3 regions of the Pseudoalteromonas sp. S3776 genome follow, and region 1 is predicted to be linked to each of the others. Evidence: predicted binding sites of a transcription regulator. Region 1 holds the regulator's gene; each other region holds the start of a gene.

Evidence for each region. Region 1 encodes sigma-54, which starts transcription at its own class of promoters, with help from an activator protein. Its sites were predicted from a motif close to GTTGGCACGNNNNTNGNNT; they were not measured.
Region 2: a site for sigma-54 is predicted at 6,443-6,461, ahead of CWC16_RS14235 (EF-hand domain-containing protein). Genes of this name have one in related genera too.
Region 3: a site for sigma-54 is predicted at 4,962-4,980, ahead of CWC16_RS16140 (BON domain-containing protein). Genes of this name have one in related genera too.

Annotation. Positions count from the first base shown of each region.
Region 1 covers NZ_PNCU01000019.1:91,778-101,761, reverse strand. The annotation lists gene mgtE (magnesium transporter) at 1-614, opposite strand, end outside; gene CWC16_RS09800 (HPr family phosphocarrier protein) at 755-1,027, opposite strand; gene rapZ (RNase adapter RapZ) at 1,068-1,913, opposite strand; gene CWC16_RS09790 (PTS sugar transporter subunit IIA) at 1,933-2,385, opposite strand; gene hpf (ribosome hibernation promoting factor) at 2,390-2,677, opposite strand; gene CWC16_RS09780 (RNA polymerase factor sigma-54) at 2,705-4,204, opposite strand; gene lptB (LPS export ABC transporter ATP-binding protein) at 4,274-4,999, opposite strand; gene lptA (lipopolysaccharide transport periplasmic protein LptA) at 4,996-5,544, opposite strand; gene lptC (LPS export ABC transporter periplasmic protein LptC) at 5,534-6,088, opposite strand; gene kdsC (3-deoxy-manno-octulosonate-8-phosphatase KdsC) at 6,085-6,636, opposite strand; gene CWC16_RS09755 (KpsF/GutQ family sugar-phosphate isomerase) at 6,637-7,608, opposite strand; gene CWC16_RS09750 (calcium/sodium antiporter) at 7,611-8,579, opposite strand; gene CWC16_RS09745 (ATP-binding cassette domain-containing protein) at 8,834-9,637, shown strand; gene mlaE (lipid asymmetry maintenance ABC transporter permease subunit MlaE) at 9,637-9,984, shown strand, end outside.
Region 2 covers NZ_PNCU01000038.1:736-10,719, reverse strand. The annotation lists gene pdsS (proteobacterial dedicated sortase system histidine kinase) at 1-417, shown strand, start outside; gene CWC16_RS19895 (hypothetical protein) at 559-723, shown strand; gene CWC16_RS14265 (multifunctional CCA addition/repair protein) at 732-1,982, opposite strand; gene CWC16_RS14260 (hypothetical protein) at 2,108-2,335, shown strand; gene CWC16_RS14255 (DUF1543 domain-containing protein) at 2,344-2,844, opposite strand; gene CWC16_RS14250 (sigma 54-interacting transcriptional regulator) at 2,865-4,214, opposite strand; gene CWC16_RS14245 (hypothetical protein) at 4,217-4,738, opposite strand; gene CWC16_RS14240 (sensor histidine kinase) at 4,743-6,194, opposite strand; gene CWC16_RS14235 (EF-hand domain-containing protein) at 6,496-6,729, shown strand; gene CWC16_RS14230 (hypothetical protein) at 6,754-6,981, shown strand; gene CWC16_RS14225 (EF-hand domain-containing protein) at 7,139-7,375, shown strand; gene CWC16_RS14220 (EF-hand domain-containing protein) at 7,387-7,623, shown strand; gene CWC16_RS14215 (amidohydrolase) at 7,754-9,409, shown strand; gene CWC16_RS14210 (FlgO family outer membrane protein) at 9,529-9,984, shown strand, end outside.
Region 3 covers NZ_PNCU01000042.1:95,121-105,104, reverse strand. The annotation lists gene ung (uracil-DNA glycosylase) at 1-271, shown strand, start outside; gene CWC16_RS16165 (DUF3545 family protein) at 332-520, opposite strand; gene tal (transaldolase) at 712-1,662, opposite strand; gene yaaA (peroxide stress protein YaaA) at 1,917-2,696, shown strand; gene CWC16_RS16145 (mechanosensitive ion channel family protein) at 2,984-3,940, shown strand; gene CWC16_RS16140 (BON domain-containing protein) at 4,581-4,901, opposite strand; gene srmB (ATP-dependent RNA helicase SrmB) at 5,124-6,353, opposite strand; gene CWC16_RS16130 (tRNA1(Val) (adenine(37)-N6)-methyltransferase) at 6,430-7,128, shown strand; gene CWC16_RS16125 (alpha-amylase) at 7,283-9,289, shown strand; gene CWC16_RS16120 (DUF2147 domain-containing protein) at 9,468-9,914, shown strand; gene CWC16_RS16115 (LysR substrate-binding domain-containing protein) at 9,917-9,984, opposite strand, start outside.

The DNA.
Region 1 (9,984 bases):
TCTTGAACAATTTTTTCAGGCGGATTAGTTAAAAGCGTACTAAGAGACAATGCACCTAAAAAGCAGTTGTGCTTATCAACAACGTATAAATCATCGGTGCCTTCTGGTAGCTCGCCTCGCAGCCTGATATAGCGCAGTACAACATCAAGTGTAACATCTGGGCGAATGGTCACCGTATCGGTGTTCATTAGCGCGCCTGCAGAGCGTTCTTGGTATGATAAAGCCTGTGTCGCCCGTTCACGGTCTTGCGTGTCCATCGCGCTAACCACATCTTTATACACGGTGTCAGGTAGGCTACGTAGTACTTCACCTAAATCATCGTGGCCCATATCCTCAGTGGCGGCGGCAATATGTTCAGGTTCCATTTGTGCAATGATGCCTAAACGTACATCTTCAGAGAGCTCTTCTAGCACGTCCCCTTGTACATCTGGGTCAACCAGCTGCCAAAGCATGCGTCTAATTTTATGCGGAGAGGATTCAAGTAAAAGGGCAGTATCACACGGAGCCGTTTTTGCTAGCATGCGTCTTACTTGAACAAATTGCCCACTATTAAGTGATTTAGTCACCTGTTTTAGTTGTTGCAGTGGGTAGTCTTGTTCAAACGCTTCTGGCATTGGCATCCTAATTTTTTATATACGAGGGGAGGCGATTAACCGCATTGCGATTAATCTAATTAAACACTATTCATTTACCAAGCCACACACAAATTAGGGTATAAAGCGAAAATGTATGAGTAAGCTTGGTAATTAAACGTTTATTCTTGTTCGTTAAATCGCTGTGCGATTAATTGTCCGACCGCATGCAAAGCCTTTTCTGAGTCTGGGCCTTCACATACAACTTTAACTTCTTTGCCTTTACTACTTTCGAGTAGCATTAAGGCTAATACGCTATCACCAGCGGCTTCTTTATCATCTTGATGTAAGGTAATTTTAGCATCAAACTGCACAGCTAATTGCGCAAGGACCGTTGCCGCTCTGGCGTGTAAGCCTAATTTATTTTTTATTAAAAACGTGTCTTCACAACGCATAAATTACTATACCTAAACTGAACAGGTTATTATTTTAAGGTTACTTTTCTTGCTCACGGTGCCTAATTTTTACATTTGGATGTGTCATTGCAAAGCTCTCACCTATAGTTTGGGCTAAATAAACCGAGCGGTGTTGCCCACCCGTACAACCTATTGCAATAGTCAGGTAGCTGCGGTTATTGCGCTCTAAGTGTGGTAACCAAGTTTGTACAAATGTTTGAATTTGCCAAGTAAATTTTTGCACTATGCTGTGGTTTGCCAAAAAGTCTTTTACAGGTTGATCAAGACCTGTAAGCGGTTTAAGTTCAGGCTCCCAATGCGGATTTGGCAAAAAGCGAGCATCAAATACATAATCAGCTTCTTTAGGTATGCCGTGTTTAAAACCAAACGATTCAAACGTTACAATTAGTTGTTTATCTTTTTTTCCGAGTATTTTTTCGCGAATTGACTCAGCCAACTGGTGAACACTTAAATCAGTCGTATCAAGCATAAAGTCTGCGCGGGTTACAAGTACATCAAGCAGTTCTTTTTCTTTTTTTATTGCTAAGTCGAGCGGCAATGAATCGATTGATAAAGGGTGTAATCTGCGTGTTTCTGAAAAACGTTTTATGAGTGTTTGATCGTCACTGTCTAAATAAAACAGAGTGGGTTTAGCAAAGTCCGGTAGGTATTCAAGAATATCGTTAAACTCGTCTTGCTCTTTGGGGATATTACGAACATCGATACTAACAGCTATTTTGTCATAGTTATCTGAAACACTACGTACTAAAGAGGGCAGCAGGTTGACCGGGATATTATCTACGCAATAATAACCTAAATCTTCAACCACGCGTAAAGCAACCGATTTACCTGAACCGGAACGGCCGCTTATGATTATTAACTCCATTTATAGCCCTTAGTATTTACTACGATTGATCAACAATTACTTGATACAGTTCTGCATCGGTTTTAGCGCTTCGCAGCTGTTTGCAAAATTCTTTATTGCTCAGTTTATCAGCTATGGTTGCTAGAGTCTTTAGGTGCTGCTGGTTATCGCCATCTGGTACGATGAGTGCAACAAAAATATCAACAGGACAGTTATCAATAGCATCAAAGTTTACAGGCTTGTCACTAACGAGTACTAACGCAAGCGGTTCTTCTACGCCACCCATTCTACCATGCGGAATTGCGATACCGCGGCCAATACCCGTACTACCTAGTTTTTCTCTGCTGGCTAGCGCATTAAGAATATCCTGTTGTGGTAAGTAAGGGAGCTTTTCATGAGCCAGCTCACTGATAAATTCTAAAATTCTTTTTTTACTACTAAAAAGGACCGCAGCTTTGCTGCAGTCCTGGCATACTAATGTACTTAATTTCATAATATTAGTGTCTAGCAAGCTTCTCTTTATGTTTTATGACTTGACGATCGAGCTTGTCAATCAACGAGTCTATAGCAGCATACATATCTTGGTGCTCTGTTGAGGCAAATAAATCTGCGCCGCTTACATGAATAGTCGCTTCTGCTTTTTGGTTGAGTTTTTCTACATCGAGAATGACATGCACATTGCTAATATGATCTGAGTGCCTTTCTAGCTTTGCAAATTTATTATTTACATAGTCTCTAAGTGAATCAGTTACTTCTACGTGACGACCAGTTAGGTTTAGTTGCATAAGCATTTCCTCTTTGTTTTTTACGTCTTATATCAAACTCTTTCTCTGATTTGACGGTGGAATAGCTAGCGATTCACGGTATTTTGCTATTGTGCGTCTAGCTACTTTAATTCCTTGCTCTGCCAATATATCCGCAATTTTACTATCACTCAATGGTTTGGCTGAGTTTTCCGCGGCAATTAGCTTTTTAATTAAGGCACGTATTGCGGTTGACGAACATTCGCCACCGTTTTCGGTGCTTACGTGGCTTGAGAAAAAATATTTAAGCTCAAAAATACCACGTGGCGTATGCATATATTTTTGCGTAGTAACACGCGAAATTGTTGATTCGTGCATTTCTACCATTTCAGCAACATCGTTTAAAACCATTGGTTTCATGGCTTCGGGGCCATGTTCAAAAAACGCTTGTTGTTGTTTTACAATACAGTTTGTTACTTTTAGCAGCGTGTCGTTTCTGCTTTCAAGACTTTTTATAAACCATTTAGCTTCTTGCAGATGAGAGCGAATAAACTGGCTATCACCACTTGATTTTACGGTACGTGACATGGCCGCATACTGACTATTTACGCGTATTTTTGGCATGCTATCTGGGTTTAGCTCTACCACCCAACGGCCCTTAATTTTTTTAACTGACACATCCGGTATGACATACTCAGACTCTTCCCTTACTATTGTATCTGCAGGTTTTGGGTTGAGGGTATGTATAAGAGTCATGACCTCTTTAAGCTCGTCTTCTTTAAGCTTAGTCTTTTTCATTAATGTACGATAGTCGCGTGCCGCTAATAGATCAATGTGATCGGTTAAGATCATTTTAGTTTGTTCTATAAAAGGGGTGTCTTTATCAAACTGGTTAAGCTGAATACACAAGCACTCCTGTAAGCTTCGCGCGGCTATACCTACAGGGTCGAATAATTGAATACGTTTTAAAACGGCTTCTATTTCATCCAGTTCAACTTCAACGTCGTCATCGTTTTCTTGGTTAAAGCTTTCTAAAATTTCTTCACAACTTAGCGTTAAAATACCCGAGTCATCTACAGCTTCTACAATGGCTATAGCAATGGCCTCGTCAGTTGGGCTAAAAGGAGTAAGCTGAAGTTGCCACATTAAGTACTCATGTAGCGTTTCAGTAGAGGCGCCCTGATAAATAGACTCATCTTCTGGCATTGGGCCTGAGGATGCCGCAGGGGCTGCACTCATGTACTCATCCCAAGTTACATCCATCGCCATATCATCGCTAACGGTGTCTTTATTTAAAGCTTCACCACTGTCTTGCTCGTATTCACTGGTTGTATCATCAGCCGATGCGCTTACGGTTACATCATCCGTATCTGCTTTTTGTTCATTTTTTCCAGCCGACTCTTCCGTGTAATCTTGCTCTTCTACTTCTAATAGCGGGTTGCTATCCAGTGCTTCTTGTATTTCTTGCTGGAGATCCAATGTACTGAGCTGCAGCAAGCGAATCGCTTGTTGCAATTGTGGAGTCATTGTAAGTTGCTGGCCCATGCGCAGCTGTAATGATTGCCTCATGTATCTCTAACAATCCTTTTATGTTGTTATAATTAATATTAGCAGATGCTTGTAGGTGTGGCTTAAATGTTACAGCCTAAATTGCTCGCCTAAATAAACATCGCGTACAGTTTTGTCATTTAATACGTGTTCTGGGGTGCCAGATGCAATTAGCTCCCCATGAGAAACAATGTAGGCTTTTTCACAAACATCAAGGGTTTCTCTTACATTGTGATCGGTAATTAATACGCCAATGCCACGATTTTTAAGATGTTCTATTATTTTCTTTATATCTAACACTGAAATCGGATCAACACCAGCAAAAGGCTCATCCAACAAAATAAATTTAGGGTTCGCTGCGAGTGCTCTGGCTATCTCTACACGGCGGCGTTCGCCACCAGAAAGTGCCATACCTTGGCTATCGCGTATATGTTGAATGCTAAATTCATCAAGTAAGTTGTTAAGCGTTTCTTCTCGCGCGGCTTTATTTAGCTCTTTGCGCGTTTCTAAAATAGCCATTAAATTTTGATAAACTGTTAGCTTTCTAAATATAGATGACTCTTGCGGCAAATAGCCAATGCCTAAGCGAGCACGACTGTGCATAGGTAATAACGTTATATCGTTATCATCAATAGATATTTTACCTTTGTCGCTAGGTACTAACCCTACAATCATGTAAAAGGTGGTGGTTTTACCTGCGCCATTAGGGCCTAATAAGCCCACTATGCTGCCGGCTTCTACCTCAAGGCCTACATTTTTTACAACTTGGCGGCCTTTATAGCTTTTTGCTAATAGTTCTGCTTTTAAGGTGCTCATGGTTGACCTTCGTTACCTGTTTTTTCTTTAATATTTGCTTCAACAGGCACTAAAATTGTGTGGACACGATCCGTTGAGTTTTCGTCTTTTTCTGCGCTAATAAGTTGCTGCTGCATATCGTAGGTAATACTTTTAGCATTAATTTTTTGACCGGCTTGCGCGACTTCGGCATCCCCAACAAGTGTTAAAAAGCGCTTTGCTACGTCGTAACGTACTTCGTTTGCACTGGCACTCATTACGGTACCATCGTCTTGTTTTTCTTCGAAGTAGGCAGGGCTGCCAGTGGCAATAAGCAGTTGTTTGTTATCCCCTAGGTCTTCACGTTTATGTACTTCGAGTCGGTCGGCTGTAATTTTGCGGTTCCCATGCACAATTTCGACGTTTTTTTCAAAAATACCTACGTTTTCTTTAAGTTGACCTTCTTGACGGTCTGCACTAATAGAAATTTGGTTTGCTGGCGGTTGAGCAGCAGGCTCAGCAGCAGAAGCGCTAAATGCAAGCATCAGCGATGGGATAATAAGTATTTTAGAGAGTTTATTGGTCATAATATATTGTTCGCGTGTGGTTAATTAGTTTTATTACTTCGGTTTTCAAATCGGCTTCAAGGCCTTTACCGATAATCTTTAAATTTGGCCCAGTGACAACCACTGGCTGCTCAGAGCGCATCGTTAGCGCTTTAATGTCGACTTCGATGTTGTCAGCATTGATGTTATCTATCATGGCGTTATCAACTAAATTTTTGGCAACCACGTTGCCTTCTAAAATAAGTTGTTTATCTTCGTAAAGCGTTGCTTCGTCAGCGTTTATTCGCCAAGTTTGTGTTTCGTTATATAAAGTAAAAATAGGTTTTTCAAAAAATGTAAAACCAAGTTGTTGGTACAGCTCCATTTTAGCTGCTGTAACTTTATGGCTAATTTTACCTTGCTCGTCATAGGCTGTTTGCTTAAGCTCTATAGCAGTGTAATCAGGCTTTGCAATGACTTCTGGTTCTTGCTCTGGCGCTACATTGCTTTGCGTAAAATAAGGGTACCAAAGCCAAACCATACAGCCGATGAATAACGCACTGAGTATAACGCGTGCTGCATTCATGAGCTGGTACCTTGTGTCGTAAGTGCTATACCGTTTTCAAGCATGAGTAAATCTGTGAGCTCTCTCACTGCACCAAAGCCACCAGGCATTTGTGTAGTATAATGCGATAAGCGTTTAATTAGCGGGTGCGCATCGTTTACTGCGACGGCAAAACCAACGCGCTCCATGACGGGCATGTCAGGTCCATCATCGCCAATATAGGCTATTTGTTCATCAGTTAACTTTAAAGTGTTTTTGAGTTCTTGATAAGCAATAAGTTTGTCTTCTTGGCCTTGATAAATGTGCTGTACGGTTAAGCTGCTCATGCGAGCTTGCACTATTTTTGAATGACGCCCCGTAATAACCGCGACTTCAAAACCGCTATTGATCAGTGCCTTAATGCCAAAACCATCTTTTGTATTAAATGCTTTTAACTCTTCGCCTTGGTTACCGAGGTAAATTCGGCCATCAGAAAATACACCATCAATATCGCATATGAGTAGTTTTACTTTTTTGGCGCGTGCTCTGGCATCATCGCTTAGCGGTTGATAGAGATCTTCAAATTGCATTTATAATACTCCTGCTTTTAAGAGGTCTTGCATATTTAAGGCGCCCACAGGCTGGTTTTGCTCATTAACTATGATTAAACCATTAATCCGCTTATTTTCCATTATATTTAGTGCTTCTGCTGCAAGCATATCGGCCGTGGCGGTGGTGCATGACTTAGTCATAACTTGGCTAATAGCGGTGTTATGTATATCGACTTTTTGCTCTAAAATACGACGTAAGTCGCCGTCGGTAAAAAGGCCAGCAAGCTGTTGATTGTTATCTACAATAGCAGTCATGCCTAGTCCTTTGGCTGACATTTCTATTAACGCGTCTTTAATTGTTTGCGTTACACCTATAATAGGGGTGTTTGTGCCGCTGTGCATTACATCTTTTAAAGTGAGCAACAATCGCTTACCTAAGCTGCCGCCAGGGTGAGAGAGTGCAAAGTCATCGGCGGTAAAACCGCGTGCTTCTAAAAGCGCAACCGCCATTGCATCACCCATTGCTAAAGTGGCTGTGGTGCTTGCTGTTGGCGCTAAACCTAACAGACATGCTTCTTGTTCTACCTTTATGCATACATGCACATCGGCAAGTGTTGCCATAGTAGAAAGCGGGTTGCCCGTCATCGATATTATTTTTGCACCGAGGCGTTTAAGCACCGGAATAATATTTAGTACTTCACTGGTTTCGCCCGAGTTTGATATAAGCATAACCACATCATTTTTGGTTATCATGCCTAAATCACCATGACTTGCTTCGCCTGGGTGAACAAAAAAAGCAGGGCTGCCTGTACTTGCAAGGGTTGCAGCAATTTTATTACCAATATGGCCTGATTTACCCATACCAATAACAATAATGCGGCCTTGGCAATCAAACATGGCCTGACACGCATTATTAAAGTTTTCATCAACGTATTGTTTAATATCCGCAAGCGCTTGGCGCTCTATGTTTAATACGCGTAAACCTTGCTCTGTAAAGTTTAGTTGTGCCATTGTTACCCTACTTGACTAAAAATATAACCTTGGTACGCCAAAAATGCGATGAGTAATAGACCACCTTCTACTCTATTGATACGCTGAGAACCTCTAAAGTTCAATGACATAATAATAAGTGCAAGCGTTGCACCTAACATAATAAGTATGTCGCGGTTTGCAAGTGATGGGTCGACCACTGATGGGTTAATAATACCTGCAAGCGGCAATACCGCTAAAATATTAAATATATTTGAGCCAACAATATTACCTAGCGCTAAATCGTCTTCGTTTTTAAGAACGCCTGCAACAGAAGCCGCAAGTTCAGGCAAGCTTGTGCCAATGGCAATAATAGTTAAACCAATAACTAAATCGCTTAAACCAAAGTATTTTGCTATATCGACAGCTGAACCAACTAAAAAATGGGAGCTTACAGGCAATAAAACCATACCAACAATAAGCCAAAATATAGCTTTTTTAGTGGGAACATCATTAGGGACTTCATCGCATGCTTCTGAAACAAATGGATCATCTTGGTTTTTAGCTCGTAGGGATACAATAATTAACCCACCAATAAACACAATAAAAGCGACTAATAAGGCGATACCTTCGGTGAGTGAGAAGTAGTTATCTGAAAACACATACCACGTAGCCAATGATGCCAACATTACGAGCGGCATTTCGCGTTTTAACGTACTTGAGGAAACACTCAGCGGGCGCAGCAATGCAGTTATCCCTAACACAAGTAATATATTTGTTATATTTGAGCCCACCGCGTTACCTACCGCTGTATCGGTTTTATTGGCCAGAGCAGCCGAGGCCGACACCATCATTTCAGGGGCCGAAGAACCCATAGCAACAACCGTTAAGCCAACTATTAAAGTAGGCACTCCAAAGTTTTTAGCAAGCGCAGCCGCACCGTATACAAATCGGTCGGCGCTCCACACAAGTGCAGCAAAACCAAGAATTAAAATAACAAACGAGGTAACCATTATGTTAAGCCAGATGTTCAAAATACAGATGGCGCGAATAGTAACAAAAGCCAACATGAAAGTATAAGCAAAAGAGTGGGGTCTACTATAGCAGTGCGCGAATTTTATGCGCTTAAGCAAAGGTTAAGGCAATTTACTTCAGCCTTACAGCGCTTTTTGTAGGCGTATTACAAAATCTTACGAATTGTTTTTTCCATCTTGGTTAAAAAACCCTTAAAATAGGAGCACGAGTGAACATTGTTACGGAGAGCGACTTGTCGCAATCAATAGTAGAAGTCAAGGATGTTAGCTTTTCGCGAGGCGATAGAACCATATATAAAAATATGAGTTTTAGTGTTCCTAAAGGTAAGATAACAGCGATTATGGGGCCAAGCGGAATTGGCAAAACCACAATGCTACGCTTAATTGGTGGGCAGCTTAAGCCTGACGCCGGCGATATTTTATTCGAAGGTGGCAGTATTCCTAAAATGTCGCGCAAAGAGTTATATGCGGCACGAACCAAAATGAGCATGCTGTTTCAAAGCGGTGCGTTATTTACTGATATGTCGGTATTTGACAACATTGCATTTCCTCTGCGAGAGCATACCAAGTTAAGTGAAGCGTTAATAAAACTAGTCGTATTAATGAAACTGCAAGCAGTGGGTTTACGCGGCGCTAAAGATTTAATGCCTTCTGAGCTTTCTGGTGGTATGGCCAGACGAGCAGCACTTGCACGTGCTATTGCGCTGGACCCAGAGCTCATTATGTATGATGAGCCATTTGCCGGCCAAGACCCAATATCTATGGGCGTATTGGTAAAGCTTATTAAGTCGTTAAATGAAGTGCTAGGTTTATCATCCCTTATTGTAACCCACGATGTGACGGAGGTAATGAGTATTGCCGATCACGTTATTATTATTGCCGAGCAAGGCGTAATAGGGGCAGGGACACCGGATGAAATGCGAAATCATGAATCTCCATTAGTACAGCAGTTTTTAAAAGGGTTATCGGATGGGCCTGTGCCATTTCATTACCCAGCACAAACGTATGCTGATGAGCTGTTAGGAGAAAACACTTAATGTTGGATTTATTTCAAAAGTTAGGTCATAAAACGCTAGGGCGTTTTGCAGCATTAGGGCGCTCTGCCACCATGCTTTTTAATGCACTGTGGAATATACCTAACTTTAAAAAAGGCACACCGTTGTTAGTGCGCCAACTTTATATGGTTGGTTCGCAATCATTATTAATTATTATGGTGTCAGGTTTGTTTATTGGTATGGTGCTTGCGCTGCAAGGGTATACCGTATTAGTAGGCTATGGTGCCGAAGACAGCCTCGGCCCATTAGTTGCGCTTAGTTTGTTACGTGAACTAGGTCCTGTGGTAACCGCGCTATTATTTGCGGGGCGTGCCGGCAGTGCACTAACC
Region 2 (9,984 bases), on a different contig from region 1:
CAAGGCTATCAGCTTACTTACCCTGAACAATTATTTGAGCTTGATGTATGCCAAAACCCTTTACCTATGCAAGGAGCTCCCGAATTTATAGCTCAGCTACTTGATAAGCTTATTAATAATGCGCTGGAATTTAGTGAAGCCAATACAGCTATTAATGTAGGCCTTAAGCAGAGCGAAAATAAAGCAATATTAACAGTGAGTAATACAGGCCCCGTACTGCCTGAAGGGCTAACTGAGCATATTTTTGATTCTATGGTGTCGGTGCGTAGTCAGCAAATGCAGCAACAACCACATTTAGGGTTAGGGCTTTATATTGTAAGGCTAGTATGTGATTACCATAAAGGCAGTGTCACTGCGCAAAATAACGAGTGCGGTAATGGCGTGGTATTTAAAGTAACCCTGCCTTTACAAAACTAGGCTGTGCATAAAGTAGCGCCCTGCTGAGTCGCCCTTATTTTTTGCACAGTGATTACAATTTACTACAACTTAAAATGTAACTATTCACTTTTAATTCAGTCGAACAGCCATACCCTGAGCGCTAATTAAGGAGAATAGATCATGAACAACCCACTTGAGCGTGAAGAGATCGAATTTATTTTTGATTTATACAGGCCCCAAGAGCAAGCACCTAGCTTACCTTCAGAGCCTGTCACCTCTACATATAAAAACTTACGACAGCCAGAACAAGTTAAAAACGAAGGCGTGTCTGAATACCTCAGCTAGGGTATTGCCTATTGCGTTGCTTGCTCGTGTTGTAAAAACGCTTTGATGCAGTTTATTTCTGCCAGCTTTACCTCTTCGCCTATTTCTGGGCCTTTTTTGCCATTTTTTAGTGCAGTTTGCACTACCTGCTTTTTATCCAATTTTTGTAATTCATTAAAAATTGCACGCAGCTTAGCTCCTTGCGGATAGGGCTTATCTACGAGCGCTTCTCCGCGCCCTTGCGCATCACACTGGCATGCCTGGGTAAACGAAATAAACCGCTCAGGGTGCACTAAAGCATTAAAATTAGTGACAATTAATTTATGAATCGTTTGTGGCCTTAATTGCTCAAGCGTATGGCATAAGGTGTGATTATCGCTGGTGAGTACGCCAATATCGCGAAAGCGGTTAGGCACTTTTAAACGCTCACAAAACTTTTCTACTACGGCTACCCCTTCGCGCTCATGGCCGCGTAAATTACCGCGTTTTTTATAGCTCAGTGCCTTGCCAAAATCATGAGTGAGTGCCGCAAACCGTGTTTCTAAATTAAAGTTTAAATCGGCAGCGCGCCTAAGCACCAACATAGTATGAACAAGCACATCGCCTTCGGGGTGGTGATTGGCAGGTTGCGGTACACCGTCCATTTGCTCTATTTCAGGGAAAATACCTAAACCATGCAGTGCTTGAAAATACAGTTCTGGGTGTTTTTCACCCAGTGCTTTTTCGGTTTCAAGCCATACGCGTTCGGGCACTAAATGATTAAGCTCACCTTTGTTTTTAAGCTCGCGCATTAGTGCATACGTACTTGGGTGAATACGCCACTCACTTCCGTAACGCGCCAAAAAACGCGCTATGCGTAATACCCTTACAGGGTCTTCTACAAAGGCCTCTGTGGTATGGCGCAATATTTTATTGTGTAAATCGCTTTGGCCATTAAAAGGGTCAATAACGGTGCCGTTTTCATCGAGCGCCATTGAGTTTATAGTTAAATCGCGCCTTGCAAGGTCTTCCTCGAGCGTAACATGAGGACTGGCGTCTACCACAAAGCCGGTATAGCCTTTACCACTTTTTCGCTCAGTGCGGCCCAAGGCGTATTCTTCTTTTGTTTTTGGGTGTAAATAAACCGGAAAATCACTTCCTATAGGCACAAAACCAAGCGACTCCATAGTTTGGGGTGTTTCGCCTATAACAACATAATCGTTATCTTTTGATGCTATATTAAGGAGCTGGTCGCGTACCGCGCCACCAACAAGGTAAACTTGCTTAAGGTTGTGTTTCACTGTTTATCCTAATCACACTGGGTGGTTATTTGATATCGATCATACCATTAAAATAGCCATTGTTTGCCAAGCTTAAGTAAGCTCATTACAATAGCGCTTTATTTAAAGCCGCAGCCTTATACTCAATGAAAAATCATTCATCAAAAAAAGAACTTATGCTACTGCCTATATTACTTGTGGTTATTGTAATGTGCGTGGCGGGACACTTTTTACTACAGGCTAACTTTCAAGATAGCAACATGGTTGAATACATGTTGGCAGCGCTGCCCTTTGCGATGTTTACCCTAGTTATTGTGGCATTTAAAATGGCAGCTAAAAGCGAAGCCAATGAGCAAAGCGAGCAAGACTCTTAATTTTACTGTTAAAGAATATAATACCCAAACCAATCAGGCTTTATTGGCTGAGCATGCCCACTTGGCGTAAGCTTGATATTTAATTGGCTGTCGAGTAAATCTATAGCAAAGCAGTCATCTACATCATGTAAATCATCTTTATGAATATGGCTAAGGCCTGCAAGCAAATCGCTTTTAGCGCGCTGCTTGGCCTCTGCTGGGCTACCGGCAACATACAAGGCAAAGTCGTGTTGCTCTGCCATAGAGTCGCTTCTGTAAGCGCCTAAATTAACAAAATACAACTGCTTATTTTGCTCAACGTAAGTATCAACGACTTCTACTTTATAACCGTCGATATGGTTAACTGCCATGTAGCTGTCCATATGCACATTGTTTTTATCGCCCACCCATTGGCTTTTTAGTTTTGAGTAGGTTTGCTCAATGCTTTGACCTACAACAAAGCGAATATCGTGCATTTCTATGTGGCAGCCTTGAATTCGCCCGCCTAAATACACCATAAATAACTGCATTTAATTACCTTACTTTTAAATTACACTAAATTATCGACATCAATATTGTGTTTTTTTATTAATTTATAAAAATCCGAACGATTACGTTTGGCAAGTTTTGCGCCTTCGGCTACGTTACCACCGGCCATTTTAAGGGTGTTTATTACATAATCGCGCTCAAACTCTTTTTTGGCATCGTTTAAAGAAAGCGGCTCTGCACTGGCTTCGTTTGAATTAAGTGCGTTTAACACTAAGTGCGCAGAAATTACCTCGCTGGCGCTTAATGCGACCACTTGCTCTACAACATTTTGTAACTGGCGAATATTCCCAGGCCAGTCGTAACGTACCAGTGCATGCATGGCATCGTTTGCAAAGCGCTTTTCTTTTTGGTTCATACGTTTAGCAATACTTGCGCTAAAGTGTTGGGCAAGCAAGCTTATATCTTCGCGGCGCTCACACAGCGGCGGCAATTTTAAATTAACAACATTTAGTCGGTAGTATAAATCTTCCCTAAATTGTTGATTGCTAATCGCATCGGGTAAATTTTTATGCGTGGCCGATACAATACGCACATCAATAGGAATTTCTTCTTGAAAGCCCACCGGGCGTATGGTTTTTTCTTGTAGTACACGCAGTAACTTAACCTGTAAGTTAAGCGGCATATCGCCAATTTCATCTAAAAATAAGGTGCCGCCTTGCGCTTGCTGAAACAAACCTTGGTGATCTTTCACCGCCCCTGTAAATGCGCCTTTTTTATGGCCAAATAATTCTGACTCTAAAAGCTCCCCAGGCACTGCGCCACAGTTAATAGCCACAAAAGGCCCTTCGCTTACATGGCTGTGTTGATGAATCGCCTGAGCCAGCAGCTCCTTACCTGTGCCGCTGGCGCCAGAAATAAGCACATTTACTTGGGTTGGCCCCAGTAACTTTACTTGTTCAAGGAGGTGCAACATAGCGCCACTGCGCGTGACTATATTACTTTTTTGGGGCGATTCTTCTGCGTTTACGCCATGTATTTCAATGGCTTTGGCTAGGCTGTCAAAAAGCTCGTCTTTATCTACCGGTTTTGTAATAAACGCAAAAATACCTTGTTTTGTCGCCTCCACCGCATCGGGTATAGAGCCATGCGCTGTCATCATTATAACTGGCAGCGCTGGGTAGCGGCTTTGTAATTGGCGATGTAAGGCCATGCCGTCCATTTCGTCCATACGCAGGTCAGTTATAACTGCATCAAACACGTGGCTTTTAAGAACTTGCAATGCAAGTATGCCGCTTTCACAGGTAGTTACTTCATACCCTTTAGACTCTATTCTTAGTGCGAGTAATTTAAGTAAACTTGCATCATCATCAACTAGTAATACTTTTGCACCTTGTGGTGTGTGTGTTGTCATGATTACTGCTCCTTCGTGTCTTCGCGTAGTAATAACTGTTGCTCTATGGTGGCTAAAGACGATAACGTTTGCTGCATTTTGTCATTTAACGCCTGCTGCTCTTTTAGCGCATTTATTTGCCGCGTAACATGCTGCTTTTGAAGCCATAAATATTGTTTAATAGGCTCTGGCCAAAAGTAGGCTAAATCGAGTTTTTGCAAGCGTGCCATTACCTCTTTGGGTGCGCTTGAAGTGTTAATACACATGTATTTAAAAAAGCGTTTTAGCTCTTTCTCACCTAAATAAGTGTGCAGGCTTGGTTTTACTTTAAAACCACCACATTGATTAGCATGCCATGCAATAACACGTGCTGCGCTGGGGTAAACGGGGTCACTTTTAGGACGCTTTTTAGGATTTGGCACCGCATTTTTTGCAGGCGCAACCTCCTGTGACACAGCTGCTGTTTGTGTGTTATTTGTTGCACACCCAGCTAAAATAACCGCACTACTGAGCACACATAAAATAGCTATTAAACGCGTACGCATGCTATTAAACTCCTTGATTAATTAAAGGTATTTTTATTGTAAATAAGCAGCCTTTGGGTTGGTTATGCTCAACACTGAGCTGACCTTGTAACTGCTCAACCGACTCTTTTACTATGGTTAAACCTAGGCCACTGCCTTGCAGCGTAACATCTTTATTATGCTTACCTTGGTAAAATGCGCTGAATATTTGGGTTTTTTCTTGCTCTTTAATACCACAACCTTCATCGCGCACTTGTATTGTTAGTCGCTTTTGCTCAAGCGCTAAGGTTACATCAACGCTTTGCCCTGTATTTGAAAACTTTAACGCATTAGAAATGAGCTGAATAAGGGTCATTTCTATTAGCTCTGCGGGTAATGCAAGGGGCTGTTTTATTATGCTGTTGTGCCAATTTAGACGTTGCTGCTTAGCCGTTAAACGGTGCTCAAAATGGCTGTTTATTTTATTTATTAAATTACCAAATTCGACCTCGCTAACACTGTCTTTACTGGTTCTGATAGCGTTATAACTAAGTAAGCTGTCAATCATAGTGCGCAGGCGCACCATAGATTGGCTAATAAGCTCAAGCACAGCTTGCTGCTCTTTTGTAATGGGCCCCACTATTTCATCACGAAGTAAATCAGTGCCCTCGACCATTGAAGCCAACGGCGTTTTAAGCTCATGGGTTACATGACGTAAAAAGGTATCTTTTTGTTGCTCGAGCATATGTAGCTGCTCTTGCACCCATTGTAGTTTTTCGCCCAACTCCACCAGCTCACTGGAACCTTGCACCGCTATTTTTTGCTGCCAGTGGCCTTGCCCTAGTTTACCTATTACCGAGGTAAGCCCTTTTAAACGTTTGCTTATGCGCCACAAAAAGCCCCCGCCCACCAGTAAAGTAAGCGGAATAAGCGCCACTAACCAGTTAATAAACGAGCTTTGCAAAGTGCTTAGCTCATTTTGATTATTTTGAATTTGCGCCGCATTTGTATCACGCAACCACACTGTAAGCTCAGCTACCAAATCGCTAATAGGCACAAACAATGCTGCATCTTGTTGGTTGTTTTCAATTAGCGCTTGATGAGTACTTCGTAAGGTTGCTGCTAAGCGGCGCCATTGCATAGTGTATTGCCCAGAGGTACTTTTTTGGCTGAGCGTGTCGATTGTTTGTAAGGAGGATTGCCATTTTTCGTTTATTAGCGTGTCGAGCGACTCGCTTTTTAAAACCCAATTTTGGCGAGTAGCTCGCTCTAGGCTATTTAACTCTTGCTTTAAAAAATTGAACGACTTAGTAACTTGGTAATTATTACTGACAATAAGCTGGGTAACAGCGAGCTGTTTGTTTAACGCATTTAAAAAAACAATCACCACTAAACTAAGTGGCAGTAACGACAGCAGCATGCTAATAATAAACTGACCTATTAAGTTAGGCCGCCAATTGAGCATTGCACGATACTTTTTAGCCAACGTTACAGGCATTATCATTTCCTTTTATTATTTTAAGCGCCCTATTTTAGTCACTTACCTTATACTCTCGCTGAATCAACTTCTATATTTAACCCAATATATCCACCTGTTGCCATTTAGCAACATGCTAACCCATTGATAACTATGTTAAGTACAAAGAGTACGCACCGTCTGTTGCAAAAATAACACACATTTAAGTAAAAAATTCCGACAAGCGCTTCATAGAAACCATAAGCCATTGATTTTAAACACTTATTTAAATTGGCACTATTTTTGTAATAGTGTGTGCAACTTTAATCAATAAGGAAATTAAATGAACAACCGCTTTTTAGTAATTTTACCCATGCTGGCTTTTGGGTTTATGGGCACAGATGCAATAGCTATGGACGTTCAAGCTACATTTAATGAGCTAGATAAAGACAGTAACGGCACACTTAGCGAATCAGAAGCGGGTGAAGATGCCGTACTACACGAAAACTTTTCACAAATAGACACTAACCAAGATGGTCAGTTGTCATTAAGTGAATTCAAAAAGTTTATTCAGTAAATTCATTTAATAAGGAACATGATTATGAAACAACTTATCGCAGCATTTGCATTAATGTTTTTAGCCATTAGCGCCACGGCTTTAGCCTCTTCTGTCAACATTCGCTTTGCTCATTTAGACAAAGATATGGATGGAGCAGTATCACTTGCAGAAGCAAAGCAAGATAAAGAAGTAATGAGGCAATTTGCTGATTTGGATGAAAATGAAGACAAGAAAATTTCTAAAGAAGAGTTTCAAAACTTTAAACCATAATTAAGTTTTACTTAAGCTTTTACCTAGTAAAGTAGGTTTCAAAAGCATTTGCCATAATCCCTGAGGGAATGTGTAAACGGATTTATTGTTGGGAAGTTAAATTATGGCAAGTGCTTTTTTTATTAATCTACAAACACTGTATGTTGGAAGGAAAACCATGAAGTGTGTTTTTTTTAGCGTTATCGCTATTACCATGATCAGTTTTAATGCTGTTGCATTAGATGTTAAACAGCGTTTTGATCACCTTGATGCCAATAAAAGCGGCTTTTTAACTGAAGACGAGTTAGAGCCTCAGCCTCAGCTACTCAGCACCTTTACCCGCTGGGATAAAAACCAAGACAAACAAATCTCGCTTCTTGAGTTTAAAGACTATTTAACCAATAACCTTTACTGAGTAGTATAAATATGAAGACCGTAAGCTATTTAGCGCTTGTTGCGCTGGGCCTTTTTAGCGATGCAACCCTTGCCCAAAGTACAGAAATTGCCGATAAATTTGAAAAGTTTGACCGTAACCACGATGGCTTTTTAACCCGCTCTGAAACCGCCATTGACCCCGCTCTATGGTCGCGTTTTTCAAGTTATGATAAAGATAAAGACGGCAGACTTACCCTTTCTGAATATGGCCTATACGCCAGTAAGTAACTCTTTTTATATGCGTAAGCGCTAAGTTTTTAACAGCCCTTACGCTTTTAAGCTATCTACCTCAACATATTGGTATTCTAAAAGTGAGTTTGCTAGTGTTATTTTACTAACAATAAAAAATAACTAACTTATGCAACTTAAAAAACTTTTCAACCCACTATTGCTTGCTGGTTTATTTGCAAGCTGCACTAGCATCGCTCAAACGCAGGTTATTTATAACGCTAACGGCTATACGCCTTTGTATCAAGGCGGTATACACACATTTTCCACTTTAGTAATTAAAAACGGCAAAGTCGTAAAAACTGGCGATGATACGCTTAAAAACACCTTTCCAGATGCCACACTCATTGATGCCAAAGGCAATACGTTGCTGCCAGGGCTAATTGACGCCCACGGCCATGTGATCGGCCTTGGCGACAATCTATCGCAACTTGATGTGCGTGGTGCTAAGTCGGTTGAGGAAATAACCGCAAAGTTAGAACAATTTGCGAAAAATAAACAAGGTTGGCTATTAGGCCGAGGCTGGAACCAAGAGCTGTGGAGCAACACGCGCTTTCCTACCGCTAAAGACTTAGATAAGGTCGTTAATGACCGCCCAGTGGTGCTTTCGCGCGTTGACAGCCATGCAATTTGGGTTAATAGCAAAGCCTTAGAGCTGGCCGGTATTACCGCAACCACTCAAGCGCCTGATGGCGGCGAAATAATTAAAGATGAATTTGGTAATCCAACCGGTATTTTTATAGATAAAGCAGAATCGTTAATTACCCAGCATATGAGCGCCCCTTCAAAACAAGCTATAAGCGACTCGTTAGATGCCGCAGGCGCCCATTTACTTAGCTTAGGTATTACCTCTACTCACGATGCCGGTATTGATAAAACAACCTGGGAAGTTTATAAAGCGCGCAGCGAGCAAGGTGATTTACCACTAAGAATTGTCGCTATGCTCAGTGCTGCCAGCCCCGATTTAGAGTACATGCTTAAAGCGGGGCGCTACCAAGACGCTGAGTCGTTTATGTCTATTCGCAGTGTAAAAGTGTATGCCGATGGCGCATTAGGCTCTCGCGGGGCCGCGCTCATAGATGACTACGCAGATAGAAAAAACCACCACGGCCTGATGCTAGAAACCCAAGCCAAGTTGGAAGAATTATTTACTTTAAGTTTTAAAAATGGTTTTAGCGCGAATACCCATGCAATTGGTGATAAAGCCAATAAAGTGGTGCTGGATGCCTATCAAAATGTGTTTAAGCAAACGGGCGGTATGTTACTGCGAAACCGTATTGAACACGCACAAATTGTCACCCCTGATGACATACCACGTTTTAAAGCACTAAAAATAATTCCATCTATGCAACCTGTGCATGCTACCTCCGATATGCATATGGCTGAGCAGCGCTTAACCGATGAACAGCTACAAGGTGCGTATGCATGGCAAACATTTTTAAAGCAAGACTCTGTGATTGCTGCAGGCTCTGACTACCCTGTGGAACTAGCAAACCCCTTTGATGGTTTGTATTCTGCTATTACCCGTATGGATCATAATAAGTTGCCTGAAAACGGTTGGCGCGCCGCTGAAGTGCTTAGCCGCGAACAAGCCCTAAGAGCATTTACACTTGGGGGCGCGTATGCAGCGCACCAAGAGTTTAAAATAGGCAGCTTAGAAAACTCAAAGTGGGCAGACTTTATTTTAGTAGACAAAGATTACTTTAAAGTCCCTGTGGATGAGATTTATAAAACACAGGTTTTACAGACTTGGATTGCTGGAGAATTACGTTTTAAAAAAGAATAGCTTACAAAGTAGGCGCTTTTTTAAATAAATGAATTTATTATGAATATTTACTAAAGTAATTAAAAAGTATGTCGATAACTGGGGGAATTTAAAAACCTCTTATGTTTCAGGAAGAAAACATGTTATCTAAAAAAATATCTCTTACTTTATCGACTCTTTTTACTTTATCACTTTGTGCATGCTCTACTCACCCAGTTTACAATGGCCACGCACCTCATAATAATATTGGCCACCATAACGCACACAGCCGCTATTCAGACGTTCATCAACCACGTGTAAATAACTGGCAGTTCCCTGAAAACAACTACCGCCCTATTAACAGCAGCAAATTACTAAGTAACTACACAGAACAATTGGCAATGAAGCTAATTGAAAATATGAACTACATCAACAGTGGTACCCCTGTTGCAATTACATCTTTTGTGAATTTAGATGACAATTTACAAACCACTAATATATTTGGTAATCATCTAGCTGAAAGCTTTATTACTGAAATGCAGGAGTTTGGTTTGTCTGTGGTTGATTACAAGCACACCGGCGCGGTGCATGTAACCCCATTAGGTGACTTCTCGTTT
Region 3 (9,984 bases), on a different contig from region 1:
TCATTCTCATAAACACTTAGGGTGGGAGCAATTTACCGATAACGTCATTGCGCATATAAACGAGCACTGCCGAGGCGTGGTATTTATTTTGTGGGGCGCGCATGCGCAAAAAAAAGGCAAAAATATTAACTGCACTCGCCATCATATTTTAAAAGGGCCGCATCCGTCTCCGCTTTCTGCACACCGAGGTTTTTTTGGCTGTAAGCATTTTTCACAAACTAATAAATTGTTACAAGCCCAAGGGGACAGCCCCATTAATTGGCAGGTTTAATGGATATATTAAAAAGGCTTTCATACACTGAAAGCCTTTTGTTTATGAGCGTTTATAGAATTAAAAATCTAGCTCATCAATTTCGATACTGTCTGTAAAAAAGTCCAACTCCTGTAGTTCTTTACGTAACCGTTGCTTGTCTTTTATGGCCTCAATCTCGCGCCACTTTCTTTTTTTATTCTTTTGAGAGGTTTTTCTTGTTGTATCAGGACCTTCTAATATCTCTAATATATCGTTTAGGCTATCCATGACTATCTCCTATTGATTTTAGTGAACCTCGAGAATACCTATACCACAGGCCTAGCTAAAATAGAATAAAAAAGTGACAATAATGTTGCAAGTATGTGATGCCTTAATGAATGTTAACTTAGTTCAGCAAATAACGTAGGCATAAAAAAACGCCGCAAGTGCGGCGTTTAATAAAGCGTAATTAGCGTGTATTACATTGCTTTAAAGCGTGCTTCTAGCTGCTCTTGCGCATCTGCGAATGAGCGAATGCCTTCAGCTAGCTTTTCAGTGGCCATAGCATCTTGGTTATGTAACCAACGGAACTGCGACTCAGTAAGTGGAGCAGGCTTTGGCTCTTTAGGAATATCACTTTTTAGTAAGTACTCTTCTGCGCCTTCTAAATTGCCTAAGTCTTCTAGTAGATTAGGGCTAATTGTTAGCTTGTCGCACCCTGTAAGCGCAATAATTTCGCCGGTATTACGGAAGCTCGCGCCCATAACAACGGTTTTGTAATCATGGCGTTTATAAAACTCAAAAATGCTACGTACTGATTGAACACCTGGATCTTGTAGCGGATCGGTTGGTTTTTCCATACCATTTGCTACGTGCCAATCTAAAATACGGCCTACAAATGGCGATATTAAAAATACGTTTGCATCAGCACATGCACGTGCTTGAGCATCGCTAAATAATAAAGTTAGGTTACATTTAGTGCCTTCTTTTTCTAGTTGCTCAGCAGCTTTAATGCCTTCCCATGTAGACGCAACTTTAATTAAAATTTTGTCTTTGCTTACACCTTCTTTTTCATAAAGGCTAAGCAGGGTGTGTGCTTTATCAATAGTTGCTTGGGTGTCGAATGATAAACGAGCATCTACTTCAGTAGAAATATAACCAGGTACAATTTCGCTAATTTCTTTACCAATTAATACGGCAAAGTAGTCACATGCAAGTTCAAGCTGTTTAGCTGCATCTTGCTCTGTTTCTTTTGCATAGCTCCAAGCTTTATCTAGATAAGGCTTGTATGCTTCAATCTCGCTCGCTTTTAATAAAAGCGACGGGTTTGTGGTTGCATCTTCAGGTTGATGCTTTTTGATCGCTTCAATATCGCCAGTGTCGGCTACGATAGATGAATGTTGTTTTAGCCTTTGTAGAGCGCTAGTCATTTGCCTTCCTCATTCCAAGCAAGTTAAAAGAAAATCTAAACTACCTTAATATAAGTATTCAATACTGCAACAGTGTGACAATGCTTGATAGGTCTTATGTCCTTATCAATAGAAAAACGACGATGCATGATTTATTAAGGTAGGATTTAGGCCATTGCGATTAATTTTCAATGGTATTTTATAAACAAAACGTGCTTTTCGTCTCATTTAATGTTGAAATTGACATTAAATAAATTACAAGTCAATAGCTAACTATGATCACTGTTATTTCACCTGCAAAAAATCTTGATTACGAAACGCCACCCGCAACAGATAAGTTCACTCAGCCTGAATTACTAGAGCACAGCGAAGAGCTCATGAAAGTATGCCGTGAACTAACGACTGCACAAATTGGCAGCCTAATGAAAATTAGCGATAAGCTTGCAGGGCTTAACGCTGCACGCTTTAGCGAGTGGTCACAACCGTTTACGCAAAGCAATGCTAAACAAGCGGTGCTAGCCTTTAATGGCGATGTGTACGGTGGTTTAGATGCCGCAACACTCACTGCAGCTAACCTTGATTATGCGCAAAGTCACTTACGTATACTTTCAGGTTTATACGGCTTATTAAAGCCGCTTGATTTAATGCAAGCCTACCGCCTAGAAATGGGCACTAAGCTTGATAACCCTCGCGGGAAAAATTTGTATGAATTTTGGGGCAGCATTATTGCGAAGAAATTAAACGAGGAGTTAAAAGCGCAAGACGCACAATACCTCGTTAACCTTGCTTCAAACGAGTACTTTAAAGCAGTAGATAAAAAAGCGCTTAATGCGCAAATAATTACGCCGCATTTTAAAGACTGCAAAAATGGTCAATATAAAGTAATCAGCTTTTACGCTAAAAAAGCACGCGGCATGATGGCCCGCTACATCATAGAAAACCAAGTAACGCAGCTTAGCCAATTAAAAGAGTTTAGTGTGGCGGGTTATTACTTTAGCCCTGAAGCAACCACTAAAGATCTAGAGCCTGTTTTTATGCGCGACGAGCAAAACTAAGCGTTTATACTCAGCAAACAATGAGTTATACCAATCCGCGATAACACTTAATCATTTTAAGGGGCTAAACGTGTCGCTATCTGCGTTAAAAAATTCTCATTTAGAACAACTAAATAGCGAATTTTTTGCCTTGCTATCAATACGTTTTTCCATCCTCAAAATAGATCACTTAATTATACGGATTGGTATTAAAAAGCCATGCAATGCATGGCTTTTTTTATGCTGGCGCTAAACTTGCTAACTTCACCTACTATTAATGAAATAAAAAAATAGATAGGTGTAAAAATATGATCAGTATTCCTTCAGTTGGTGAAGCCGAAAAGCTTATAGAAGAAAAACTTGGCGGTTGGTTTGATGTTGTAATTAGCCATATTCCAAACTTTATTGTAGCTGTTGTAATTGCTATTTTGTTTTCAATAATAGCGCGCTTTGCCGGCCAGCTAATGAAAAACCTATTAAGGCGCTCACTCGACTCTAAGCAAATAGCTGATTTAATGGCCTCTATTTTTAAAGTGATTGTATTATGCGTAGGTTTATTTATAGCACTTGATTTTATGGGGCTAAAAGGCACTGTAACATCGTTACTAGCGGGTGCAGGTATTGTGGGTTTAGCCATAGGTTTTGCATTTCAAGACATGACCGAAAACCTAATTGCCGGTATTGCTATGGGAATACGCAAACCATTTAAAGCAGGTGATGTAATTGAAACCGACGACGTATTTGGCTCAGTGCATTCTATAAACCTGCGTAACACGCTAATAGAGAGCTTTTACGGGCAGTTAATACTGGTACCTAACAAAGTATTATTTAGAAACGTGCTAAAAAATTACACCACGCTAGGCGTTAGACGCATAGAGGTACCGGTGGGAATTTCATATGGCGACGACATTGAAAAAGCCAAAGAAGTGATAGTAGATAAAATTAACGAATTTGACTTTGTAATACGTAAAGATGAAACCGCTGTATACGCAGAAGGTTTTGGCGACAGTAGTATTAATTTACTGGTGTGGTTTTGGATTAAATACCCAGGTGAGCCAGACTTTATGACAGTTCGCCACAAGGGCGTAGTAGCCGTTAAACAAGCACTTGATGACGCTGATATTAGTATTCCATTCCCAATACGTACGTTAGATTTTGGCATTAAAGGCGGTGAAAAGCTCGATGCCATGATAAGCGATAAAATAAGCCAGCAATCAGCAAATAAAAAGGGTGATAATAATACTGATGCAAGCCAAGGTGAGTAAATAATTTAAAACTCACAACGCAAAAGCATTGGGAAATAGTTACCGACTATCAGCGCGTTTTTACAAAGTAAAAGCGCGCTTTTTGTACTAAAAAAAGGAATTGGTGAGCAAAAATATTTTAAGTTTTGCTACTTCTTTAAATACCCCGCGGTATATGCACACTTTTTTATCCGGTGTGCTTTCAGGCTCTAGCGCTTTCACATTGCTGCTAGTTTAAGCAAAGTAAAGCTAACCATCTACGCTGTTAATATTTCCAGCCTGCAACAATCCCAACCTGCAATAGTACCAGCCCATAATAATGCTTAACTAGTTTAAGAGCTCACACATGTGCTAGCTGCGTTAAAACTGCTGCAACTATAACAACTGCATCGGCGAGGTTACCCTATATTAAAATAGATTAATTAAATTACTACTGACGTTGGTTAAAGCTCTACAGGGTTTGTCGCTTCTTAAAGAACGTTTATATGAGTAGGGCACCGTGTTTTTTTGTGTGAAGGGAGCAAGCTAAAAGGCATTTACTAAGCTATTTAAACTGGTTTATGAATAGGTTTGCAGCCGTTGAGATTATGTAGACCATAAAAAGCGCCGCTTGTGTTGGAGTAACAAGCAGCGCTGAGGAATAAGTTAGGAAAAAGGTATATTAAATAACACTAATTTTGTTACGAATAATTTTAACGCCATCCATATTTTCTAAAAACTTTTGTGCAAGTGCACGCTGAAAACCTGTTTGTGCTTCACCGTATAGGTCAACTTCACCGTCTTCAACCTGCACGCGAATATCGTTTAGTGCTAAATTTGGGTTAGTGCGTAACGTGTTGGTGATTGTTTGTTGTAAGTTAGGTTGAGTAGCCACACTGCTTACTACGGCTAAGTTAGTTGCTGCACTTACTTTTGTAGCGCAAGCTAATAAAAATAAACAACAAAATGATACTAAAGCGATAGTTAACTTAAAGCGGTTCATAACTTTATCCTTACATTACGGTTAATTGTGCAGCTGTTCTTAGCTGAGTTACTATCTCAGTTACAATTTCGATGCCAAAATTAATGTATTGAAATATAAGGTTATTTTATTAATGCAGAATTCAGGTGGGCAATAATTACATTTTACTGAGTATGAGTTACATGCTTGGGTTACATTTGTAACAGGTACAAATAAGCCGGCAATGGCCGGCTTATTTAGGGGTTATTTCTTTTTGTTTTTAGCTTTGGCTTTTTTCTTGGCCTTCATTTTAACAGGGTCTTTACGCTTTTTAGCGGGTGGCTTAGCTTCTTTGTGTTGTGGCTCAAGCCCTTTAATTATACGACGCTTAAGCTTTTGCTCAGTGTAGCGTTCAACCTTGTATAAAATACCAATGTCGTGTGCTTCAACTAATGAGATAGCAATCCCTTTTTTACCAGCACGGCCAGTACGGCCAATACGATGCACATAAACATCGGCCGTGCGCGGCATGTCAAAGTTAATGACGTGGCTAATATCAGAAACATCAATACCGCGGGCCGCAACATCGGTTGCTATTAAAATGCGCGTTTTACCACTGTGAAAGTTTTCCATCGCTTTCATGCGCTTATCTTGTGGCATTTCGCCACGTAGCCATGCGGCCTTTACACCATTATTAGTAAGTTCACCAATAAGTGTTTCTAGGCGCTCACGGGTTTTTACAAACACAATGGCTTTACTTACATCTGGGCCGTTTAGGGTATTAACCAACAGCTCAAGCTTGTGGTGGTAGTCATCAGCAAGGTGAACCCATTGATGAATTTTTGCTTTTTCTTTACGCGACGATTCGGCTTCAAGTAAAGCTGGGTCGTTTAAAGTACGCTCTGCAAATAACTCAACGCTATCGCCTTCTAAAGTCGCAGAGAATAAAAAGCACTGACGACGATTTTTAGCTTCGTCACATATGCGCAGCATTTCTTTTCTAAAGCCCATATCTAACATGCGGTCGGCTTCATCAAGAATAAGCATTTCTACGTTTTCGGCATGGAAATTTTCGGTTTCAAGATATTCCATTAAACGCCCAGGTGTGGCGATTAAAATATCGTTATTGTTTTCAAAAATTTCTTTGTGGGTACCGTAGTTTATACCGCCTGTTACTACACCAATTTTAAGGTGAGTGCCTTTAGCAAGCAGTTCACATTGCTCATGAATTTGATAAGCCAGTTCACGGGTTGGGGTCATTATTAACACACGTGCAAAACCTGGGTCGCGACGCGGAAAATCCATTAAGTATTGAATAGCCGGAATTAAAAATGCCGCCGTTTTACCTGTGCCAGTAGGTGCTGATGCTAAAATATCGCGACCTTGCAGCGCTTCAGGAATAGCTTGTTGTTGAATGCTGGTTGGTGTCTCGTAGCCCATTTTATCAATGGCGTTGAGGAGTTTAGTATCAAGATCAAATTCAGAAAATTGCATAGAGTGTCTAAAATAAGGGACAATTACTTGCAATTATACGCGCTATACACCAGTTGGTGAATGAAAAGGTGAAAAAATGTCAGGGTTTACGTTTAAACAATTTAAGGTTGAGCACGATAAGTGCGCCATGAAGGTCTCAACCGATGGCATTTTACTTGGTGCATGGGCGTATTTAAAAGGGGCCAACACATTACTCGATATAGGCACAGGCACCGGTATGCTGGCGCTTATGTGTAAACAGCGCCAACCGGCACTTAGCATAACCGCAGTTGAAATTGATGAAGCAGCTTACAATCAGGCACAACAAAATATAGCCTCTAGCCCGTGGCCCAATATCAGAGTAAAGCACACCACTATACAAGCGTTTAAACAAGCGGCGCCATTTGATGTGGTGATTTCTAACCCCCCTTATTTTAACTACAGCTTAAAAGGGCTAAGCGATGCCCGTAACACCGCACGCCATACCGATGGTTTAAGTTTTGACGAGCTAATAAATGCCTATATGCGTTTAAGTCATAAACATTCGTGCTTTAACGTAATTTTACCCACCACAGAAGCGAGCCTATTTATTGAATTAGCAAAACAAAGTGGGCTTTATTTAAACGCGCATTGCCAAGTAAAAACCACACCAAGTAAAGCATTTAGCCGCAGCTTAATGCGCTTTAGCTTAATAAACACTTCGCCTGAGCTTACTTCCCTATGCATAAAAAATGAAACCAATTGCTACAGCGATGATTATATTGCGTTATGTAAAGCGTTTTACTTGAAGATGTAATTTTAAGGCAGGTAATTATCTAGTAATAAAGGATAGTTTACCCATTATGCATACGTATTCAGTTTTTATTTGAGCAACTCTCAAACTAGTGTTAATCACTTGTAAATAACGTCGAGTCTGTTGTTTAACTCGCCCAACACTGGAAACACACACTATGAAACTGAATAAAATGATCACCACTGCAGGTCTTAGCTTAGGTTTAACCTTACCAAGTTTAGTATCGGCTGCGCCTACAACATTTGTGCATTTATTTGAATGGAATTGGCAAGATGTAGCCCAAGAATGTGAGCAGTTTTTAGGACCAAAAGGGTACGCTGCTGTACAGGTGTCTCCGCCTAACGAGCATATTACAGGTAGCCAATGGTGGACTCGCTATCAACCGGTGAGCTACCAACTACAAAGCCGAGGCGGTAACCGTTCGCAATTTATAGATATGGTTAATCGCTGTAACGCCGCAGGCGTCGATATATATGTTGATACATTAATAAACCATATGGCAGCCGGCAGTGGTACGGGCACTGCTGGTAACACTTTTGGTAATAAACAATACCCTATTTATAGCCCACAAGATTTTCACGAAAGTTGCTCTATTAACCCAGAAGATTACGGTAATAACCGTTATCGCGTGCAAAACTGTGAGCTAGTAGGGCTGGCTGATTTAAACACTTCTTCAAATCATGTGCAAAATACATTAGCGGCATATATTAATGACCTTCAAGCTATGGGTGTTAAAGGTTTTAGGTTTGATGCTGCTAAGCATGTTGCTGCAAGTGATATTCAAAGTTTAATGGCAAAAATAAATGGCTCGCCTGTGGTGTTTCATGAGGTGATAGATCAAGGTACTGAAGCGGTTGCTGCCTCAGAGTATTTAAGTACAGGACTAGTTACCGAGTTTAAATACAGTACGCAACTTGGTAATACCTTCAGAAATGGCTCGCTTGCATGGTTAAGTAATTTTGGTGAAGGCTGGGGCTTTATGCCAAGTTCATCAGCTGTGGTATTTGTAGATAACCACGACAATCAGCGCGGCCATGGTGGTGCAGGTAATGTAATTACCTTTGAAGATGGCCGTTTATACGACCTAGCCAACGTATTTATGTTGGCATATCCGTATGGGTATCCAAAAGTAATGTCGAGTTATGATTTTCACGGCGATACAGATGCGGGTGGGCCAAGTGTACCGGTGCACAATAATGGTAATTTAGAATGTTTTGCAAGTAACTGGAAGTGTGAGCATCGTTGGTCTTATATTGCGGGTGGTGTCGATTTTAGAAATAACACAGCCGACAATTGGGCAGTAACAAATTGGTGGGATAACACCCATAACCAGATTGCATTTGGACGTGGTAGCTCTGGTCATATGGCAATTAATAAAGAAGACTCAACGCTTAATGCAACAATTCAAACAGATATGGCGCCTGGACAGTACTGCAATGTGTTAAAAGGCGAGCTTTTGGGTAATGCTACTAGCTGTAGCGGTGAAGTAATAACAGTTAATAGCAACGGCACCATAAATTTAAATGTAGCGCCATGGGATGCAATAGCAATTCATAAAAATGCTAAATTAACCCAAGGGACAGCGCCTAATAATAGCGACTGGCAAAGAACCGTTGTTTTTATTAATGCTCAAACACAAAGCGGACAAGACATGTTTGTACGCGGTGGTATAGACCACAACTATGCAAATACAAACCTTGCTAGAAACTGCCAAACAACAAATGTTGAATGTGCTATGCCAATTCGCCATAACAATCTAAAAAACAACACCACAACACCTTGGAAAGCAAACGATAACTACCTAGATTGGTATGGAATTGAACAAGGCCAAAACAGTGAAGCGCAAGGTACTGCCATGGATTGGACTACAAATGTTTGGCCAAGTGAATATGGCGCCCAAAAATCGGTAACAGTAGATGGCTTTGGTGTTACACCCCTTAATATATGGGGCGAACACTATTGGATGCTTGATGTTAATATGGATTGCAGTAAAGCGGTTAACGGCTGGTTTGAGCTAAAAGCATTTATAAAAAATGGCCAAGAGTGGGAGGGTGATATAAGCCAAGCAAATACCCCCTATACAAGTACTAACCATATGGCACAGTGTGGCAAAATTAATATGTTTGAATTTAACAGCTCAAGTGTAGAGGTACGTGACTTTTAAATACGTACTTTAAAACGCGTACATTAAAAAACTATCAGCCAATTTAAAAACCAAGTGGGTTAACGCGCACTTGGTTTTTTACTTTTATATGTATCTAAATAGCAGTTTAATTTAATAGTGCGTTTATAAATCAGCTGGTATTATCGTTTTATTCGCCATTTTAAATTTAGGCAACACAATGAAAAAGTTAAACAAATTACCGTTACTAACAACACTCGCTGCGGCTTTATTTATAAGCCAAGGTGCGCTTGCAAACATGACTCCTGTTGGGCTTTGGAAAACCATAGATGAAGACACCAACGAGGCTAAATCGTACGTACGCATTACTCAAAATGATAAGGTGCTCAGTGGTAAAGTTGAGACTATTTTAGACCCAGCTAAACAAACCGGTATTTGTAAAGAGTGTGATGGGGCATTAAAAAATCAGCCTATTTTAGGAATGACGATAATCACTGATGTAAAACCAGAAGATGATGGCGTGTGGGGCGATGGTGAAATACTTGACCCTACAAAAGGTAAAACTTATACCGTGCAACTAACGCCACAAGACGACGGTAAAACATTGGAAGTACGTGGCTATATAGGCTTTTTTTACCGTAACCAATATTGGCAACGTGTGGAGTAGCACTACTCGTTTGCTGTTTTTAAAAACTCGCGTTTAAGCCATGCTCGTAATGCGTTTACCTGTGGGTGAT